One region of the Lysinibacillus sp. UBA5990 genome, then DNA from elsewhere that is predicted to be linked to it. Evidence: predicted binding sites of a transcription regulator. Region 1 holds the regulator's gene; the other holds the start of a gene.

Region 1 (11,409 bases):
GTTTGTGCTTCTTCTGAAGTATTTTTGGTAGTATTACCGCAAGCTGTTAACGTTAATAAAGCGGTCAAAGCCATTCCTAGTAATAATTTCTTCTTCATGTTGTCGCTCCTCCTATAGTCCATATGCAAAGCCTAATCCATTCGTCACTGGATTAGTAAACGTTTGACACTTGATATGATATAAAGCTTCTATTATTTCGGGTGTTAAAACTTCCTCGGGCGTACCATGCGCATAAACCTCACCATCTTTTACTGCGTAAAGATAATCACAGTAATGTGCAGCCATTTCTAAATCATGAAGTGCTGCTAACACACCAATATTTAAGCTTCTCACACAGGATAGTATTTCAATTTGATAACGAATATCTAAATGGTTCGTTGGTTCATCTAAGATCATAAATTTAGGCTGCTGGGCGATTGTTCTCGCTAAAATAACCCGTTGCTTTTCGCCACCAGATAATGATAGGAAACTACGTCCCTTGTAAGCTTGTAAATTCGTGCGTGCTAATGCCTCTTCGACAATATCAAAATCCTTTTGATTATCAGACTCTAACATTTTTTTATGAGGTGTTCTGCCTAACATCACCATTTGCTGTACGGTTAAATCAAAGTGCATTTCATTGAATTGCCCTACCACCCCTAAATGCTGCGAGATTTTCTTTTCTGGGCTTTTCAAGACGTCTAAATTATCTAAAAAAACCATCCCTTTTTGTGGCACTAAGCTTTTATAAATACTTTTCAATAAAGTTGATTTTCCGCATCCATTTGGTCCGATTAAGCCCACAAATTGCTGCTTGTTTACTTGAATAGATATGTTTTTTACAATTTCCTTCTTTCCAATCTTTACTTCTATTTCCTTTGCTACTAATTCCATTGTTCTACCCTCCGAAGTTGTAACCTTTTTTTACAATCATATAGATAAATAATGGTGATCCAATGACAGAAGTAATGATGCCAATCGGTAGTTCAACATTCTCGATTAATGTTCGAGACAAAATATCTGCCCATATCATGAAAAGTCCTCCTAAGAGTAACGTTCCTAGCATTAATCGTTTATGATCCGCTCCAAAAATCCCTCTCGTAATATGCGGGATAATTAAGCCGACAAAACCAATCATACCTGCATAAGCAACCATCGTTCCTGTTATTAGCGATGTTAGAATCATATACAATTTACGGTAAACACTTAAATTGATACCTAATGTGATAGCAGATTCATCTCCGAGTAACATCGTATTCAGCACACGATGTTGAAAAAGAAATAACGCAGCTCCTAATACAATGACGATTGCTAAAATCGGTGTTTTATCCCAGCTCGCAGAGGCTAAACTTCCCATAGACCAAAAAGTAACAGTTTTTATGCCCTCAGCATTATTGGCAAAAAAGATAATAAGACTTGAAAATGAGCTACATAATGCACCTATAACTACACCAGATAAAACGAGCTTTACCGATGTTGCTTTACCGCCAATACTGGATAAAATTAGCACGGCCATAGAAGTAAGCATGGCTCCTGTAAATGCGCCAAAGGCAACCCCAAATTGTGCCAGCAATGCACTGCTGCCAAAGCCAACTAAAATGGCAAAGGTTGCACCCAATGATGCCCCTGAAGAAATACCAAGTATGTATGGATCAGCAAGGGGGTTTTGTACAACTGCTTGCATTACAGCCCCACATAATGCAAGTCCAATACCGATGAGCAATGCAAAAATAACACGTGGCATTCTGACCTGTAAAATAATATTCAAATAGGACTCACTATCCACACTATCGAGTGTGCCAAACTTTCCATTAGATACAGCATGCAACAAGATATCCATTGATTGCTTGAAGGGTATACTGACCTGACCAATTGATACAGAAAAAACGGCAGATATTATAATGGAGCCGATTAATAGCAAGATTATGACATAATATATATTGCCCATCCCTATTCTGTTAGCTTCCTGATTATCCAAAATGTCACCTCTATCTATCAAAATTAACTATTAATGATAACGATTATCATTATCATTTTGTATTGTAAGTGATATCTTATAGAAAAACAACAGGAAAAAATTTTTTATTTAATTTTCTCATCAATAAAAAAACCAGCTCTCAATTTTTTAACTGAGAACTGGTTTTATTTTTATACGTATGTTACTCAAATAGCATTTTGCGTTCGACTACATCATTCCTGGCATGCCGCCCATTCCGCTCATATCTGGCATACCTGCGCCAGCTGGTTCTGGAATGTCTGCAACTACTGCTTCTGTTGTTAAGAACAGTGCAGCTACAGAGGCAGCGTTTTGTAGAGCTGAACGAGTTACTTTCGCTGGGTCTACTACGCCTGCTTCCATCATGTTTACCCATTCGCCTGTTGCTGCATTGAAACCAATGCCAATTTCTTCACGTTTAAGGCGATCCACGATGATAGAGCCTTCAAGACCAGCGTTGTTAGCAATTTGGCGAACTGGCTCTTCTAAAGCACGAAGAACAATCTTCACTCCTGTTGCTACATCGCCTGCTTCAGATTCAGCCACTTTTTCAACTGCTGCATATACGTTAAGAAGTGCAGTACCACCACCTGATACGATACCTTCTTCAACAGCCGCACGTGTTGAGTTTAAAGCATCTTCAATACGAAGTTTACGCTCTTTAAGCTCTGTTTCTGTTGCAGCCCCTACTTTAATAACTGCTACACCACCTGCTAATTTCGCAAGACGTTCTTGAAGTTTTTCTTTATCGAATTCTGAAGTTGTTTCAGCAAGTTGTGCTCGGATTTGGCCAATACGTGCTTCGATTGCATCTGCACCGCCTACACCTTCAACAATTGTAGTATTGTCTTTTGTCACAACTACTTTTGCAGCACGACCAAGTGAAGAAATATCAGCTGATTTTAAGTCTAACCCTAATTCCTCTGTAATCACTTGTCCACCAGTTAAGATAGCGATATCTTCTAGCATTGCTTTACGACGATCACCAAAACCTGGTGCTTTTACTGCTACAGCATTGAATGTACCACGAAGCTTATTCACAACAAGTGTTGCAAGTGCTTCTCCTTCAACGTCTTCAGCAATCATTAAAAGTGGACGACCTTGTTGTACCACTTGTTCTAATAACGGTAATACTTCTTGGATATTTGTAATTTTTTTATCTGTAATTAAGATATATGGGTTATCTAGAACTGCTTCCATTTTATCTGTATCTGTTACCATGTAGTGTGACGCATAGCCACGGTCAAATTGCATACCTTCTACTACATCAAGCTCTGTTGTGAAGCCTTTAGATTCTTCAATTGTAATAACACCATCATTACCTACACGCTCCATCGCTTCAGCAATAAGTTGTCCAACTTCATCATCAGCAGCCGAAATAGCAGCAACTTGTGCGATTTCATCTTTATTGCTTACAGGTCGAGAAATTGAGTGTAATTCCGTTAATGCCGCAGCAACAGCTTTATCAATACCTTTACGGATACCTACTGGGTTTGCGCCAGCTGTCACGTTTTTCAAGCCTTCACGAATAATTGCTTGGGCTAGAACTGTTGCAGTAGTTGTACCATCACCAGCGATTTCGTTTGTCTTAGAAGCAACCTCAGCTACTAATTTTGCTCCCATGTTTTCGTATGGATTTTCTAGCTCGATTTCTTTTGCGATTGTCACACCATCATTTGTAATCAGTGGTGAGCCGAATTTTTTTTCTAATACTACATTACGTCCTTTAGGACCTAATGTTATTTTTACTGCATTTGCTAATTTATCTACACCTTGTAACATTAATGAACGAGCGTCTTCTGAGAATTTAATATCTTTTGCCATGAGAATTTACCCTCCTGAAATGGAATATTCGTTAAGCTTCTTCAATATATTTATATCAATTTCATCTTATTGTCACTTTTTGTTCAAGTAACAATAAGCATTCACCTTAATTTAAGGTGCATCAAATATTATCCAATAATTGCAAGGATATCACTTTCGCGTAAAATTAGGTATTCATTTCCTTCAAATTTAACCTCTGTACCAGCGTATTTAGAGAAAATAATGTGGTCGTCAACTTTAACGTCAAGCTCTACACGTTGTCCGTTCTCTAAAACACGACCTGTCCCAACTGCTACAACTTTACCTTCTTGTGGTTTTTCTTTTGCAGAGTCAGGTAGTACAATACCGAATGCAGATTTTTCTTCTACCTCGATTAGTTCAATTACAATACGATCTCCTAGTGGTCTTAACAAGTGAAACAACCTCCTAATAATAATAATTGTTGAATTTATTAGCACTCTATATCATCGAGTGCTAATACAATTATTATGATAATCAATCACACTTTTTTTTGCAAGTCAGAACTTCGAAAAATTTTGTTTTCTTTCCATATTCATCTACAATAGAAAGGAAGCCTATGAATGGAAAGGATTTTGACTGTGACTAATTCTCCAAAAGTAACAAAACATAAAAAAACAGCTCTATATGTTTTACTGATTTATATCCTCATGCAAATCTCGAGCAGATGGTTGCTCTTACCGTTTCACAAGCTCGTTATGAAGATGACTGGCCTTGCTTCTGAGCAAGCAGCACCGATAACTCAAGGATGGTATATTGCACTTAGCTTTGCCGTGGCGCTCATTTTAAGTTTAATCTTAACATCCCGTGATAAAGCCTTTTGGAACGTTTATCAAGGGAAAAAAGAAACGATACCACTCACAATTGTTTGGGGTATTCTTGGTTTCTTCCTTGTATTTTTTGGTCAAATGATTGGAGCAGCTATTGAAACGGCAGTTTTTGGTATAGAAGGAGGTTCCCAAAATACCGCTGATATTGTCGCTATAGCTAAAGGAGCTCCTATTGCCATATTAGCGATCGTTGTATTTGGTCCCATTTTAGAAGAGTTCGTCTTCCGTAGAGTTATATTTGGATCACTTGTCCAAACAACAAACTTCTGGGTGGCGGCAATAGTAAGTGCTATATTCTTTGCGATTATCCACTTCGACTTCTCTCATATTTTACTTTATACAATTTGTGGTTTAATCTTCGCCTTTTTATATCACAAAACAAAACGTATTTGGACTTCAATTATTGCACACGTCATGCTGAATGGATTTGTGACACTTGTACAATTCTATGCAGAACCATTGCAAAAGTTTCTTCAAGAACTAGAAAAAATGCAATAATTTTTTGTAAAGCTCTATAAAGTTGTCAAAAATACAAAAGCTCGGTGCCTTTATGTAGGCAACGAGCTTTATCTTTTACGGTTTATTTAATTCTTCTATTTGTCGTCGTTGCTGCTCAAGTGCCTCTTCAATCTGGCGCTTTTGCTCAGCTTCCTGCTCTTCTTTTAATCGAATTTCCTCTGATTTCAAATATTTCCTGTAACCAACTCGAGATATCATAATACTAATTTCATACAGGATAAATAGTGGCACTGATACCATTAAGTGAGACGCCAATTCAGGCGGTGCAATGAGAGCCGCACATACAAATAGACCAAAGTATGAATATTTACGAATACGGATTAGTAGATCTGGACTCAATATTCCTATCCGTGAAAAGAACAATACTACAATTGGTAATTGGAATAGAAAACCGAATGGTATTGTGAGTTTAAATAAAAATGTAAAATACTCATGTATTCCAATTGTTTGCTTAATATCTAAATCATTTGATAAATTCATCATGAATTTGATGACATACGGGAATAATAAAAAGTATGAAAAAGATAACCCTGCGATAAACAATAAAAATGAATATGGTATATAGCTTAAGGTTGCTCTTCGCTCTACTTCCCTTAATCCTGGACTAATAAACGACCATAATTGATACATTAATACTGGCGATGAAAGAATAAATGCAATTAAAAAAACAACTTGAATATAAATTGCTAGTGGTGTTACTACGTCAAATGCATGGAGCTCAATATTATATTTTGCTCCTGTGGTTTGAAGGTATTTAACAAGTGGCTTTGCGACAAAAAAGGCGCCGGCCATAGCGAGAACAAAGAAAACGGCAACAATGAACAGCCGTTTTCTTAATTCTTCTATATGCTCAATGACAGTTAGATCTTTTGGATTCATTCCTCAACATCCTAACTTACTTATCTAGTTCTTTCTTTTTCTTGTCATCATCATCTTCGTCGGCTAAACCTTTAGTAGCATTTTTGAATTCACGTAGTGTTGAACCAAATGCTTTACCAAGCTCTGGTAACTTTTTAGGACCAAAAATTAGTAACGCGACAACTCCAATAATAATGAGGCTCATAGGACCAATACCGCCCATTACAGCCACCTCCTCTTATATCCATCATTTTAACGCATATTTCGCCATTTTGCTAACTAATTATATGTGAAAGTTTTTCGTCACTCTTACTGATTTTACTTTGTTTTATTGAAAATTACTATTTGACAGAAACAGTGAACTCCACTATAAAATATGTAAAATTTTCACACTTCTTGATTCCGAATTAAATAAATAAGCGCTTGCAATTCTACCGATAAATCAATGGTTAATAGCTGCATGCTATCTGGGACCGTTAAGCGCTCGGGCGTAAAGTTTAAAATTCCCTTTGCATTCATAGCCGCTAAACGATCTGCCATTTTTTGCGCAGAGCGTGGTGATACTGTCAATATAGCTAGCTCTGCCCCGTATTCTGCATACTTTTCTTCCAGCAAATCAGGATGAAAAACAGGAATGTTACTAATCATTTTGCCATCCTTCGGAGCTTTCGAATCAAATGCTACAACAATATGAGTGTTGTGGTTTTTTTGAAAATTATATTTTAATAATGCACTGCCTAAATTCCCTACGCCAATTAACGCTACTTTTGTTGTTTCATGTTGATCAAGCGTCTGGCTAAAAAATTGTAATAGATGCTGTACATCGTAGCCATAGCCTTTCTTTCCAAGAGCACCAAAATAAGAAAAGTCACGGCGAATGGTTGCAGAATCTATTTTCATCGCTTCACTCAGTTCCTTCGACGAAATACGTTCCATACCTTCTTGTGCAAAGTTTTGAATAAATCGATAGTAAAGAGGAAGTCTTTTTGTAGTGGCTTGTGGAATTTTTAATTCTTGTTTCAAACTTTCTCCTCCTTATGATGAAACTCAATCAATTTTACTGTACCAATTTTAATACATTTATCCTTAACTATATACAACATTTTGCAATCCACTAGCGTATTTCTCTTTAGTTAATGGCGCTTTGTACGCAGCTAACTAAAAAGAAATCGTTTCAATCTTACATGACTGCTTGGAATAAGTAAAGCACCGACATTGCATGCTAATCGTTCATCCATTACACTAAGGTAGAATTGAGGTGTCAAGAATGATTGTTTTACAGGTCAATCAACTAACTAAATCCTTTCTTGCAGATGAAATTTTAAGTGGTGTGAAATTAGAAGTTCAACACCGTGATCGCATTGCCTTAGTGGGGCGTAACGGTGCAGGTAAATCTACTTTATTAAAAATAATCGCTGGTCAAATGTCCTATGACTCAGGGGATATTATTATTCCAAAGGGCATCCAGGTTGGCTATTTAGAGCAACATGCCGGATTAAATTCTACATTAACTATTTGGGATGAAATGATGACCATTTTCGAACCCCTTTTAGCTCAAGAACGAACGCTCCGCTCGCTCGAACAGCAAATGGCAGATCCTACCGTTTATGAAAATCCTACTCTGTATGCGAAAGTTATGTCGGAATACGATCAACTGCAGCATACTTTTAAGGATGCTGGCGGCTATCAATATGAATCGGACATACGCTCAGTGCTTCATGGAATGCAATTCTATCCGGAAGACTATGATAAACCTATTAGCTCACTATCTGGTGGACAACGAACACGTTTAGCACTAGCTAAGCTTTTACTGAGTAAACCAGACCTATTAATTCTCGATGAGCCTACGAACCATTTAGATATTGAAACATTGTCTTGGTTAGAATCTTATTTAAAGAGCTATGAGGGCGCTATTTTAATTGTTTCCCATGACCGCTACTTCTTAGACCAAGTTGTTTCCATTGTCTACGAAGTTTCACGCCATCGTGTCACAAAATATACAGGTAACTACAGTGCTTATTTAGATGAGAAAGCTAAAAACTATGAACGTGATGTCAAACTTTTTGAGCGTCAACAAGACGAAAAGACCAAGCTAGAGGATTTTATCCAAAAGAATATTGCACGTGCCTCTACAACAAAAATGGCACAAAGTCGACGGAAGATGCTTGAACGAACAGAGTGGATGGAATCGCCGGATGGTGATGAGAAATCCGCTAGTTTTGGTTTTACGATTGAACGTCAAAGTGGAAATGATGTCTTATCCGTTGATGATTTAACAATAGGCTATAACGATCAGCGCATATCAAGTGGTATTAAGCTACGTGCTTTTCGCGAGGATCGAATCGCTCTTGTTGGACCAAACGGGGTTGGCAAATCGACATTATTAAAAACAATTGTAAAAGATTTAACACCTTTAGCAGGTGATATCCGTTATGGTACGAATGTACAAATTGGCTATTATGATCAAGAGCAAGCTAAACTTTCGAGCAATAAAAGTGTCTTAAAAGAGCTATGGGATGAATGGCCGCTTATGAATGAAAAAGATATTCGCACCGTATTGGGACGTTTCCTATTTAGTGGAGAAGATGTGGATAAAACCGTCTCTTCTTTATCAGGCGGTGAAAAAGCACGACTGGCACTTTCCAAATTAATGATGCAAAAGGCCAATTTTTTAATTCTCGATGAGCCTACAAACCATCTAGATTTAGATAGTAAAGAGGTGCTGGAAAATGCTTTGATCGATTATCCTGGAACGCTTCTATTCGTCTCCCATGACCGATACTTCATTAATCGTATCGCTACGAAAGTAGTGGAGTTGTCTGGAACTGGGTCGTTTGAATATTTAGGGGACTATGATTATTATGTAGAGAAAAAACAGGAGCTGTTGGAGCTAGCACAAATGAAAAGTACCTCCCAACCGCAACTACAGCAGGACCTACCTGATAAGATCTCTACCTCCAAAATTGATAAAGAGGCAAAAAAACGCGAACGGCAAATAAGACGTACTATCGAAGAATTAGAAGGCAGGATGCAAGAAACGACAGCCTCCATTGATAGATTAGAGGAAGCTCTCTGTGACCCTGCAATTTTTACAGATCATGAAAAAATTGCCCTACTGCAAGACGAATTGACTACCGAAAAGGAACAGCATGAGCTTTTAGAATTAGAATGGCTAGAGTTAAATGAAGAATTAGAAAATATAAATATGTAATTTTATTTAAGCCGTGTGCATTGTCACATGGCTTTTTTCTTTACTCCCCTTCATTTTTCATATATATTGGTCAAGTGCTATTTTTCGACAAAAAATGCCCACAGTTTTATTCACACCATAAATATAGTAATACCAACATATCAACAGAGTTTTCCACACTGTCCACAATTAAAAATTATTTTATCCACATCATCCCGTGTAAAACGTGCTACTATATATTGAATAATCACAAGTTATGCACAAGTTATCAACATTTTGTGCATAAGTACGCGTGTTCGGTATTTAGTTCGCTCTATTACCTGTGGATAATTTTCTGAAAAATTTGTCAATTAAAGCATTTCATTTTATAATTCTCTTCGCTACTTTTATTTTTTATCAACAAATTTTCGACAATAAAAAAGAGATATCTTTAATAAGATACCTCCTTCATTTACCACTACACCCAGGATTTTAACTCCATGCCTGGACGACCGTTCATCATTAAGTTTCCTCGGACTCCCGCTTCATACATTGGCATCGCTACTGCTCCAATCATTGCTGCATTATCTGTACACAATTTGAGTGGTGGTACAAAAAACGGAATCCCTTCCTCAGTGAACACTGCCTCTAATGAAGCACGTAAGCCTTTATTGGCTGCTACACCACCAGCTGCAATGACCTGCTTCACCTGATATTCGCGAGCGGCACGCAATGTTTTCGCTGTCAGTACTTCGACAACACTTTCCTGAAAGCCCTTTGCTACGGCTGCTGGTGAAATAGCTTCGCCACGTTGATCCATATTGTGTTTATAATTGATGACCGCTGATTTTAGGCCACTAAAGCTAAAATCATAGGATCCTTCCTCTAACCACACTCTTGGAAAAGGAACAGCCTCTTCCCCCTCATGAGCAAGCTGATCAATGCGTGGGCCACCTGGATAAGGTAAATTTAAAACTCGTGCCACTTTATCATATGCCTCACCGGCTGCATCATCTCTTGTTTCACCGATAACCTCAAAGGAGCCATGTTCCTTCATATAAACAAGCTCCGTATGCCCACCTGATACAACAAGTGCCAACAACGGAAACTCCATTGGCTGGACTAGAGCATTGGCATAAATATGACCTGCAATATGATGAACACCGATAATCGGTAAATTGTTGGCAAATGCAAACGCCTTAGCCGCGTTTATGCCAATTAGCAGCGCACCGACTAAACCTGGCCCCTCCGTAACTGCAACAGCATCCAAATCGGCTGGCTTTATATTCGCTTGTGCTAATGCTTCCTCAATAACCACTGTAATTTGTTCAACATGATGACGTGAAGCGATTTCAGGAACTACTCCACCAAATCGCTTGTGGCTTTCTATTTGTGAAGCAACAACATTCGAAACAATTTCATGACCATTTCGAATAATTGCTGCAGCTGTTTCATCACAGCTCGATTCTATTGCTAATATCAATCCATTATTCATTATAAATTCACCCACATGACAAGGGCATCCTCCCCGTTATCAGTATAATAGCCTTTCCTTATACCACCATCTTGGAAATGAAGCTTGCGATAGAGATTTTGTGCAACCGCATTTGTTACACGTACCTCAAGCGTCATGACCTCCATTCCATTAATACGCGCTATATGCATCGCCTCACGCATTAATCCTTCACCTATCCCTCTGCCACGCGCCTGCTCAATCACAGCTACATTTGTTATTTGAGCTGCATCTATGACCATCCACATGCCACAAAAACCAATAATACTACCATCTTCATCTATAGCCAGCACATAATGCGCATACTGATTTTCATGCACTTCGTAGTAAAAGGAATCTAACGTCCATGGTACTGGAAATGAAGCCAATTCAATTTCATAAACTGCTGGCACATCGTCAGAAACCATTTTTCGATAAGTTACATTCCTACTCATGTTCCTTCTCCTTCTGTTCTTTCAGCCAGTTTGCCTCAGCCTCGGCTATCCGTTTATATTGTGGAACGAGGTAATGGGTAGCTTCGACACTCGGTAACTCCATTTTCGTCGCTATATGAATGACTTCTGTTGCGCGTGGCAAATCAATACTAAATGGTGTACGTACTGCATGATCACCAAGCATTTGCACAATAGTCTCCCAAAATATATCAACATCTGTTCCTACAAATAGAATAGGTTGCTCTAATGCCTTTAAACGCACTAATAAA
Region 2 (11,409 bases), on a different contig from region 1:
TCGAAAAGCTGGTGATATTATTCCGCAAGTTGTTGGTGTGCTAATCGAGCAGCGTCCTGAAAATTCTGTGCCGTTTGAGATGCCCAAAAATTGTCCGGTATGTGATAGTGAATTGATTCGTATTGAGGGTGAAGTTGCTTTACGCTGTGTAAATCCTGCATGCTTTGCTCAAATTGCAGAAAGCATTAAATATTTTGTGTCTCGTAATGCTATGAATATTGATGGCCTTGGTGATAAAGTAGTTGAGCAGTTATTGCGTGCAGATTTAATACATGATGTTTCTGATTTATATCATTTAACAATAGAGCAATTGGTTGAGCTAGAACGGATGGGCGAAAAATCTGCAACCAATTTAGTCAATGCGATTCAAGCATCGAAGGAAAATTCGATGGAGCGTTTATTGATTGGTCTAGGAATTCGTCATGTTGGTGAAAAGGCTGCAAAAATCGTATCAGAGCAATTTGGTTCGATGGAAGCTGTCATGGCAGCAACAGAGGAACAACTTGTGGCTATTTATGAGATTGGTGATAAAATGGCATCTTCATTAGTTGAATATTTCTCCAATGATGACGCACGTGCAGTCATTGAACGTCTTGCTGAGGTAGGCGTTAATATGACCTTTAAAGGAAAAAAAGTAGAAGTAGTGGTAGGCGATAATCCTTTTGCAGGAAAAACAATTGTTTTAACTGGTAAACTTGAGCAATTGACACGTAACGAAGCAAAGGCGAAAATAGAAGAGTTAGGTGGGACTGTCACAGGCAGTGTCAGCAAAAAAACGGACCTTGTTATCGCAGGCGAGGATGCAGGCTCTAAGCTAGCAAAGGCTGAGCAATTAGGTATTGAAGTTTGGAATGAAGAAAACTTAATTGAACAACTTAACCTTATCTAATAAATACACTGACGACATACCCTCAAGAAAAATATGAGTTACGCTTATGATTATCAGTGATTCGTCGAACCAAATTGATTATGAGTAAAGGAGCACTAAATAAAATGAAGTCATTTCGACTCATTCCAGCACTTGTAGCAGCTGCAATGTTAGTCGGCTGTGTACCTTCTAATGAAGGGGGAACAGAGCTTACGCAGGAAACACAACAAAATGAAAAAACTGAAACAACTATTATCCCCAGTATACAAATTGATGAATCTTATTATAAGACACTTATTCCTTATAAAGAGAGTGCCAGTAGAGGTCTAGTTGTATCTAATATTTATACGAAATATGATATGAAGGAAGTGGAAGCAGGTTTAATGCGTCTTTCTCACCATGAGTTTGACACTGAAAACTATTACTTCCAAGAGGGTCAATATTTAGCTGAAAGTACGGTGAGCTCTTGGCTGGCTCGAAGCTCTCAGACAGAAGATGGATTAAATCCACCGACAACAGATACAATGACACCTGAAGAGCGAGCAAAAAAGGCGCCTATTTACTTATCTCATATTGTTGAGCAAAATTACTTAACAAAAACTAAAGATAATAAAGTGAAATTAGGTGGAATTTCAATAGGACTTGCGCTTAACTCCATTTATTATTATCAGAAAGAGCAGTATGGCGAATATTACGAGGAACCAATATCAGAGTCTGAGCTTGTTGAACAAGGCAAAAAAATGGCTGCTGAGATCGTTTCACGTTTACGTACACGTGATGAGCTAAAGGATATACCAATTGTTGTTGGCTTGTTTAAGCAACAAGCCCGCAATCAGATTATTCCTGGCGCCTATTTCAGCTATGGTGTAGCAAAAGCTGGACAGAACAACATTGCTGATTGGGAAGGGATAGATGAAAATTATGTATTATTCCCAACAGATGATTCGCAGGATGTTTATCGAGACGTGAGTAAAAACTTCAAAATCTTTAAGCAAGATGTTGATAAATATTTCTCAAATTATACAAGTGTTATTGGTACAGGTTTCTATCGCAATAAAGAAATCCAAAAACTGACGATCGAAATTCCTATTCAATTTTTCGGTAAAGCAGAAATCATTGGATTTACACAATATTTGACAGGTATTTTAATCAATCGATTTAATAATATTCATGTTGAGGTGAGTATTACTTCTGTCAATGGTCCGGAGGCATTAATCAATAAAAAGGCCAATGATACGGATCCTTATGTACATGTCTATGAATAATATAGTCAGCCTTTGTGCTGACTATTTTTTTATGTAGATAGAGATACTTAAAGGAAAACAACTGGTATAGATTAACAACACTTCGTTATAGTAGTGAAAGTTTCTATATTTTTGGTGAAAGTTGTGATTTTTAATAGGAAAAATGTTATGATTATTGGCATGGTTAAAACTTTATCCAACCCTATTGTTATCAATAAAAACAATAAATGGAGCAAGTATTCGGAGGTGTAAAAAATGGCTAAATTAACAAAAGAAGAAGTAAAGCACGTGGCAAATTTAGCACGTCTTGCAATTACTGAAGAGGAAGCTGAGAAGTTTGCTGAACAGCTTGGTAAAATTACAGACTTTGCAGAGCAATTAAACGAACTAGATACAGCGAATGTTGAACCTACAACGCATGTTTTACCATTAGTCAATGTAATGCGTGAAGATGTTGCGGTAAAAGGTCTAGACCGTGAAGTAATGATGTTAAATGTAAAAGAACAAGAAGATGGTCAAGTAAAAGTACCAGCTATCATGTAATACTAAAACATAGGAGGATTCCTCATGACGTTATTTGAACGTTCAGCTAAGGAGTTACAAGCGGAAATTAAAGCAGGTAACTTATCAATCGCTGACTTAACGAAAGAAGCATACGAGCGCATTGCAAAGCTTGATGGCGATGTACAAGCATTCCTTGCTTCAAACGAAGAAAAAGCAACTGCACAAGCTGCTGAAATGGATAAAGTACCATTTGAAGAGCGTGGACCGCTATTTGGTCTTCCGATTGGTGTGAAAGACAATATTGTAACAGAAGGCTTAGAAACAACTTGTGCCTCAAAAATTTTGGAAGGCTTTATGCCAATTTATGATGCAACTGTTGTCAACAAGCTACGTGAAGCCGGTATGATTACAGTTGGTAAACTAAACATGGACGAGTTTGCAATGGGTTCTTCTAATGAAAACTCATACTATAAAACTACAAAAAATCCATGGAATTTAAATCACGTGCCAGGAGGATCTTCAGGTGCATCTGCAGCTTCAGTAGCAGCAGGAGAAGTTCCATTCTCTCTTGGTTCAGATACAGGTGGTTCAATCCGTCAACCAGCAGCTTACTGTGGTGTTGTAGGAATGAAACCTACATATGGTCGTGTGTCTCGTTTTGGTCTAGTGGCATTCGCCTCTTCTTTAGATCAAATTGGACCAATTACACGCAATGTTGAAGATAATGCGTTATTACTTGAGGCTATTGCAGGCTTAGATCCAAATGATTCTACTTCTGCTGACGTAGAGGTGCCAAACTATGCTGCAGCTCTTACTGGTGATATTAAAGGCTTACGTATCGCTGTACCAAAGGAATTCCTTGGTGAAGGTGTTGGCGAAGCAGCACGTCAATCAGTGCTGGAGGCATTAGAGGTATTAAAAGGCTTAGGTGCGACTGTAGAAGAAGTGTCACTTCCTCATTCGAAATATGCACTTGCTGCGTACTACATCCTTTCTTCATCTGAAGCGTCTTCTAACTTATCTCGTTTCGATGGTATCCGTTATGGTTTCCGTGCAGACAACGTGACTAATTTAATGGACCTTTATAAAGAAACACGTGCACAAGGTTTTGGTGATGAAGTAAAACGCCGTATCATGCTTGGAACTTATTCATTAAGCGCAGGTACGTATGATGCGTATTACAAAAAAGCACAACAAGCACGTACACTGATCAAAGCAGACTATGACAAAGTATTTGAAGACTTCGATGTCATCATTGGACCTACATCACCAACACCAGCTTTCAAAATTGGTGAAAATGTGAATGATCCGATGACAATGTATGCAAACGATATTTTAACAATTCCGATGAACTTAGCGGGCGTACCTGCTATTTCTATTCCATGTGGTTTGGACAACGGACTACCACTAGGTTTACAAATAATTGGTAAATACTTCGATGAAGCAACTATTTACCGTGTAGCTCATGCTTTTGAACAAGCAACGGAGTTCCATAAACAAGTTCCTCAAATGTGGGAGGGAAAATAACATGAACTTTGAAACAGTCATTGGTTTAGAAGTACACGTTGAGTTAAAAACAAACTCAAAAATCTTCTCACCAGCACCTGCTCACTTTGGTGCTGAACCAAATACAAACACAACAGTAATCGATTTAGGTTATCCTGGTGTCCTACCAGTTCTTAATAAAAATGTGGTAGATTTCGCTATGCGTGCAGCTCTTGCATTAAATATGGAAATCGAACAAGAAACAAAATTTGACCGTAAAAACTATTTCTACCCCGATAATCCGAAAGCCTATCAAATTTCACAATTTGATAAACCAATCGGGAAAAACGGCTGGATTGATATTGAAGTAGATGGTTATACAAAACGTATCGGTATTACTCGCCTTCATATGGAAGAAGATGCGGGTAAACTTTCACATGCTGGAGATCACTCACTAGTGGACTTTAACCGTCAAGGTACGCCGCTTGTTGAAATCGTATCTGAGCCAGATATTCGTACACCAAATGAAGCTTATGCTTACTTAGAAAAATTAAAATCAATTATCCAATATACAGATGTGTCTGACTGTAAAATGGAGGAAGGTTCACTTCGTTGTGATGCCAACATTTCTATTCGTCCTTATGGTCAAGAAGAGTTTGGTACAAAAACAGAGCTTAAAAATCTGAACTCCTTCAACTATGTTCGTCGTGGTTTAGAGCATGAGGAATTACGTCAAGCAGATGTATTATTATCAGGTGGCGTTATTGACCAAGAAACTCGTCGTTTCGATGAAAAAACGGGTAAAACAATTTTAATGCGTGTGAAGGAAGGAACAGATGATTACCGTTACTTCCCAGAGCCAGACTTAGTTCGTCTTTCTATTGATGACGCATGGCTAGAGCGAGTAAAATCAGAAATTCCTGAGCTTCCAGATGCTCGTAAAAAGCGTTATGTTGAAGAGCTAGGATTAACACCATATGATGCAGGAGTTCTTGTTATTTCTAAAGAAATTTCAGACTTCTTCGAGTCCATGATCGTCAACGGTGCAGATGCAAAACTTTCTGCTAATTGGTTGATGGGTGATGTTTCTGCTTATTTAAACGCAGAACAAAAAGATTTAAAAGATACTGCATTAACACCTGAAAACCTTGCTGAAATGGTGAAATTAATCACGGATGGTACTATTTCTTCTAAGATCGGTAAAAAAGTGTTTGCTGAATTAGTTGAAAATGGCGGTTCTGCACAGGAAATTGTAAAAGCAAAAGGCTTAGTTCAAATTTCTGATGAAGGTGCTTTACTAGCAATTGTTACAGAAGTTTTAGATAACAACGCACAGTCTATCGAAGATTTCAAAAATGGTAAGGATCGTGCTATTGGCTTCTTAGTTGGTCAAATTATGAAAGCTACTAAAGGTCAAGCGAACCCACCAATGGTCAATAAATTATTGCAACAAGAAATTGCCAAACGATAATTAAACGTTGTAACATAGTAGCCGAGAGAGCTTAATTGCTTTCTTGGCTATTATTTTTCATAAATGTAACAAAATTGGAATTTGTAACACTTAATAGTTGTTTAAAAGGAGCATTCATAGCAAAATATAGAATAGATAATTATAAGGGGGACGAGAACCAATGAAAACAGAACAACAATATTTTAATGAAGCTATTTCGATTCAACAATATATGGACAATATGACGACTCTTAAAGAAGAGAGCTTCCGCATTTATGACGACTTTGCAGTGCCAACAAACGATGGTTTTATTGAATTATTAAAAGACAAGCAACCTAAAATTTTAACGATTACAGAAGATTGGTGCGGAGATGCTATGTTAAACAATCCAATTGTTCGTCGTGTTGCTGAAGCAGCTGGATTGGACATGCGTACAGTGTTCCGTGATGCAGATACAGATCTAATTGATCGTTATTTAACAAATGGTGGTCGTGCTATTCCTATTTACTTGCTATTAGATAGCACTGGTGAGGTTATTGGAAAATGGGGTCCACGTGCACCTGAATTACAAGAGCTGGTTGTAACGAAGCGTGCAAGCTTACCAGATAAAGAAGATCCGACATTTGAAGAGGCTCAAAAGGCCCTTTATGCAGAGATTCGTGAGGAAAATATAACGAACCAAACATATTGGACGTATGTCTATGAAGACTTTAAAAAACAAGTGACAAACGCGTTACAAAAGTAACAAACGTAATGCAACATTTTAGCGAGTAAATCGTTGAATGAAATAGAATCTTATGAAGCAGGAAGGTATGTTATGAAACGAGCAAGAATCATTTATAATCCTACATCTGGACGCGAAGCGTTTAAGAAACATCTACCAGAGGTGTTGGAAAAATTAGAAGTAGCAGGTTATGAAACATCCTGTCACGCAACAACCGGTGAAGGCGATGCAACACTTGCAGCAAAAGATGCAGTAGACCGTGGCTTTGATATAATCATCGCAGTTGGTGGAGATGGCACTTTAAATGAAGTTGTTTCAGGTGTAAGTCCATTTGAAAACCGTCCAAAAGTTGGTCTAATTCCAATGGGCACTACAAATGATTTTGCCCGTGCCGTGCATATCCCGCGAAATATTGATGAGGCGGTAGACATTATTATACAAGGCGATACATTGCCAGTGGATGTCGGTCTATTAAATGGCGAACGCTACTTCATCAATATTGCTGCTGGCGGACGGATTACGGAACTAACATATGAAGTACCAAGTAAAATGAAAACAATGCTTGGGCAGTTAGCCTACTATTTAAAAGCAGTAGAAATGATTCCATCCATCAAAGCCTCCCATATGCGTATAGAATATGATGGGGAAGTGTTTGACGGTGATGCCATGATGTTCTTATGTGGTTTAACCAACTCTGTAGGAGGTTTTGAAAAACTTGCACCAGATGCAAGTATTAATGATGGATACTTTACATTATTAGTGTTAAAGAAAGTTAGCCTACCTGAGTTTATTCAACTAGCGGCTATGGCATTAAGAGGCGAACATTTAAATGATGACCGTGTCATCTACAAAAAAGCAAGTGTTGTCAAAGTCACTACTGAAAACGAAGTACATCTTAATCTAGATGGTGAATATGGTGGAGACGCTCCAGCTACCTTTGAAAATTTAAAGCGTCATATCGAAATTTTTGTCCCTCTTGCAGATATTCGCGAAGAGGACCGTATATAATACAGGAAAAGCTCATCTTCGTTTTAGCGAGGATGAGCTTTTTTGTATAAATGAATCAGAGTACTGTTAGAAAACTCTACCTAAACTTTCGAATCAAACGATTAAAAAGATAATAGACTAAATCAAATAACCAGCAGCGATAAATTCAATATGTAGTAAGTCCAACCTTTAGAATTAGGGATTGTGAACGAATTAAGAAAAATGTTTGGCAAATGTGCGTATATTACTTGAACAAAATTTGAAACCTTATTAATAGGCTGAAATTTCGGTCCATTATAAAGGTTTTTTTCGTTGTAATAGTGGAAAATGGGGTATGGATAAGGGAAAGGAAGTGTTGCTTTTGTATAAGTCACAGGAGAAGAAGCTTATTTGGCTAAGCTTTGGTGTTGCAATCATTATGCTACTTTCCATTCTTGGAAGAATATTTGGGAGCTAGGGGGCAATGAGATGATAAACGAATCAGCAGTCTATTGGAGTCGTGCATTAACTGAGTTAACTTTATCGTTCCACATCATTTATGCAACGATAGGAGTCGGTGTCCCGTTAATGATCATGATTGCTCAATGGACTGGGTATAAAAAGAATGATGAGCATTATATTTTAATGGCAAGACGTTGGGCACGTGGCTTCGTCATTACGGTTGCAGTGGGTGTTGTGACTGGAACGGCAATTGGCTTGCAACTATCATTATTATGGCCCAACTTTATGCAACTAGCTGGTCAAACCATTGCATTACCACTTTTTTTGGAAACGTTTGCATTTTTCTTTGAAGCTATATTTTTGGGCATTTATTTATATACTTGGGACCGCTTCGATAGTCAGAAAAAGCATATGCTATTGTTAATTCCAGTTGCAGTAGGTGCATCGATGTCGGCTGTATTTATTACAATCGTGAATGCCTTTATGAATGCTCCGAGAGGCTTCGATATTGTCGACGGGAACCTTGTTAATATTCAACCTTTCTTAGCGATGTTTAACCCTGCTATGCCAACAAAGGTGGCGCATGTACTCGTAACAGCGTATATGACATCTGCATTTGTTTTAGCCGCTATAGCAGGATACCGAATGCTTAAAGGATCGAAACATGTATACCATAAAAAAGCATTACTGTTACTGATGAAAATTGGTTTAATTTTCTCCATTGCAGCAGCTGTGATTGGAGATTTCTCAGGAAAATACTTAGCGGAATATCAACCAGAAAAATTAGCTGCAGCGGAATGGCATTTTGAAACGGAAGGAAAGGCTTCTCTTGTTTTATTTGGCGTGCTAGATGGAGAAGAAGTGAAATATGCCATCAAAATTCCGTATGCTTTAAGCATTCTTGCACATTTTAATCCTAACGCAGAGGTAATTGGATTAGATCAATTCGAGGAAGAGGATCTACCTCCACTCTATATTCATTATCTCTTTGATATTATGGTGTCCATAGGTATGTTTATGGTGCTAGTTTCATTACTGTATGTTGTAGGGAAAGCACGGGGCTGGCAGTTTATTCATTCACGCTGGTATCGATGGATCATTGTGGCGGGGGGGCCACTTTCTATCATTGCTATTGAAGCGGGCTGGTGGCTTGCTGAGGTTGGACGTCAACCATGGATTCTTTATGGCTTGATGCGAACTCCAGAAGGGGCCACAACGAGTGACCATGTGGATTTAATGCTATTGTTGTTTGCAGGTGTATATGCAGTATTAGCGGTAGGAAGTGTTGTCGTCTTGGTGCGAATGTTTAAAAAGAATCCTATTGAGCGTGAGATTGAAGATCGCCACTCTGAAAAAGGCGGTGACATTCTATGACACTAGAGATTCTAGGTATTTCAGTATTGTGGATTTTCCTATTTGGCTATGTCATTGTCGCATCGATTGATTTCGGTGCCGGTTTCTTTAACGCCTATAGCCTATTGATTGGGAAGAATCATATTTTAACGAATATTATTAAACGATATTTATCGCCTGTTTGGGAAGTAACCAATGTCTTTTTGGTATTCTTTTTTGTAGGGATCGTAGGATTTTTCCCGCAAACTGCTTTTTACTACGGAACCATTTTACTTATACCCGTCAGCATTTCCCTTGTACTATTAGCCATTCGAGGTTCCTACTATGCCTTTGAATCGTATGGTACGAGAGGACATATTGGTTACACGCTGACCTATGGTGTAGCAGGTTTATTAATTCCTGCATCGTTGTCTGTTGTCTTTGCCATTGCTGGTGGAGGGTATGTGGATCTCGTTAACGGGCAGCCTGTTTTAAACTATTGGACTTTATATACGAGTCCATTTGCTTGGAGCATTGTCGTACTGAGTATTGCCGCTGTACTTTACATTTCCGCAGTATTCTTAACTTGGTATGCTCATAAAGCGAATGACAAGGAAGCAACTAAGCTAATGAGAAAATATGCACTTTTGTGGGCAGCTCCTTTAATGATCAGCGCATTAGGCATCATGTATGAGATGAAGTCTATTAACCCTGAAAGTTATAGTCACATGGTGAATTTATGGTGGATGTTTGCAATATCAGCCATATTATTTATGATTACAGTGTTCCTCATTGCAATGCGTAAAAAATATGGGCTTGCAGTTGCACTTCTGATTGCTCAATTTGCGGTAGCATTTTTTGCTTATGGTATTGCCCAATACCCATATTTACTGTATCCATATTTAACGATTTATGATGGCTTCACAAGTACACAAATGGCAATTGCTTTAATCATTGCCTTTATTTTAGGACTGTGTCTCCTACTTCCATCACTTTATTTATTGATGAAATTATTCTTGTTCAATAAAAACTATGTGACTGGAAAAGAAGACAATCACGCATAGGAGGAAATTAGTATATGCAAAGTTTTTTAATTTTTTATGCGCCTTTTATTGTCGTCATTCTTGGAATCTTGTGTGCATTTTGGTGGGCACCAAGGGATTATCATATAACAAAAGAGCAAGGAAAGAGCCGCGAATAGCGGCTCTTTTTTCAAGTTAGTTAGAAGAACCGTATAACGGGCAGGTCTTGTTCTTTTTTCATTCGCCAACACATGCTACAATAAGGAGATTGAAATGGAGGATGTACGAATGTCAGCACCCGTGAAAAAGAATGAACGACTTTCAGTTTATATAGAAGACTTAACACATGACGGCAATGGTGTCGCTAAGGTGGATGGCTATCCATTATTTATACAAGGCGCACTTCCGAACGAAACAGCCGAAATCCATGTGATGAAAACTTTAAAAAATTATGGCTTTGCCAAAGTTGTAGATATTATTAAGCCATCACCCGATCGAGTGGAAGCTCCATGCGATTACTTTAAGCAATGCGGAGGCTGTCAATTACAGCATTTATCCTATGAGGGCCAGCTCAAATGGAAAGAAAATATGGTGCGCAATGTGATGCAACGCATTGGCAAAATTGATGCACCTGTTCTGCCTGTAAAAGGAATGAAAGAGCCTTGGCATTATCGTAATAAAGCACAAATTCCTTTCTCTGAAAATGAAGCTGGACAAGCTATTGCTGGTTTCTATAAAACAAAGACGCATAGCATTGTGGATATGGAGCGTTGCTTGATTCAAACAGGAGAAGCAGATGCAATTTTAGCAGGCTTGAAAAAGGAATTAGTAGCGATAGGCATGCGACCATACAATGAACTTTCCCACGAAGGCATGTTGCGCCATGTTGTCATTCGTAAAGCACGGGCAACAGGTGAGGTCATGGTTGTCCTCGTGACGAAAAAGAAAAAATTTCCACAAAAAGAAGCGGCCATTGCAGTAATTCAAAAGCTTGTTCCGAACGTCACTTCAATTATGCAAAATGTGAATCATGAGAAAACGAATGTGATTTTTGGTGATGACACACTGAACCTTTGGGGCAAGGACGTCATTATTGACACAATTGGCGACGTCCGCTTTGAAATTTCCGCTCGCTCCTTCTATCAGGTCAACCCAGAGCAAACGGAGGTCCTCTATAAACAAGCACTTGATTATGCGAACTTGCAAGGGGATGAACGAGTGATTGATGCGTATTGTGGAATTGGAACAATCTCCTTGTTCCTTGCACAAAAGGCAAAGGCAGTCATGGGCGTTGAAATTGTCCCACAAGCGATAGAAGATGCTAAACGCAATGCAGTACTCAATGGTTTTAC

Evidence for each region. Region 1 encodes Rex, which represses fermentation and respiration genes when NADH is low (regulators of the CRP and FNR family bind a similar motif). Its sites were predicted from a motif close to TTGTGAAATATTTCACAA; they were not measured.
Region 2: a site for Rex is predicted at 7,465-7,482, ahead of B3D94_RS11825 (cytochrome ubiquinol oxidase subunit I). Genes of this name have one in related genera too.

Annotation. Positions count from the first base shown of each region.
Region 1 covers NZ_DJAY01000014.1:76,821-88,229, forward strand. Annotated here, with positions in the region: gene B3D94_RS12330 (ABC transporter substrate-binding protein) at 1-98, opposite strand, end outside; gene B3D94_RS12335 (ABC transporter ATP-binding protein) at 112-873, opposite strand; gene B3D94_RS12340 (FecCD family ABC transporter permease) at 878-1,957, opposite strand; gene groL (chaperonin GroEL) at 2,165-3,799, opposite strand; gene groES (co-chaperone GroES) at 3,928-4,212, opposite strand; gene B3D94_RS12355 (CPBP family intramembrane glutamic endopeptidase) at 4,381-5,145, shown strand; gene tatC (twin-arginine translocase subunit TatC) at 5,221-6,045, opposite strand; gene B3D94_RS12365 (twin-arginine translocase TatA/TatE family subunit) at 6,062-6,247, opposite strand; gene B3D94_RS12370 (redox-sensing transcriptional repressor Rex) at 6,412-7,047, opposite strand; gene B3D94_RS12375 (ABC-F family ATP-binding cassette domain-containing protein) at 7,292-9,235, shown strand; gene tsaD (tRNA (adenosine(37)-N6)-threonylcarbamoyltransferase complex transferase subunit TsaD) at 9,672-10,688, opposite strand; gene rimI (ribosomal protein S18-alanine N-acetyltransferase) at 10,688-11,140, opposite strand; gene tsaB (tRNA (adenosine(37)-N6)-threonylcarbamoyltransferase complex dimerization subunit type 1 TsaB) at 11,133-11,409, opposite strand, start outside.
Region 2 covers NZ_DJAY01000012.1:100,344-111,752, reverse strand. Annotated here, with positions in the region: gene ligA (NAD-dependent DNA ligase LigA) at 1-889, shown strand, start outside; gene B3D94_RS11855 (CamS family sex pheromone protein) at 994-2,133, shown strand; gene gatC (Asp-tRNA(Asn)/Glu-tRNA(Gln) amidotransferase subunit GatC) at 2,368-2,655, shown strand; gene gatA (Asp-tRNA(Asn)/Glu-tRNA(Gln) amidotransferase subunit GatA) at 2,680-4,143, shown strand; gene gatB (Asp-tRNA(Asn)/Glu-tRNA(Gln) amidotransferase subunit GatB) at 4,145-5,572, shown strand; gene B3D94_RS11835 (thioredoxin family protein) at 5,733-6,296, shown strand; gene B3D94_RS11830 (diacylglycerol kinase) at 6,369-7,283, shown strand; gene B3D94_RS11825 (cytochrome ubiquinol oxidase subunit I) at 7,731-9,077, shown strand; gene B3D94_RS11820 (cytochrome d ubiquinol oxidase subunit II) at 9,074-10,099, shown strand; gene cydS (cytochrome bd oxidase small subunit CydS) at 10,114-10,236, shown strand; gene rlmD (23S rRNA (uracil(1939)-C(5))-methyltransferase RlmD) at 10,346-11,409, shown strand, end outside.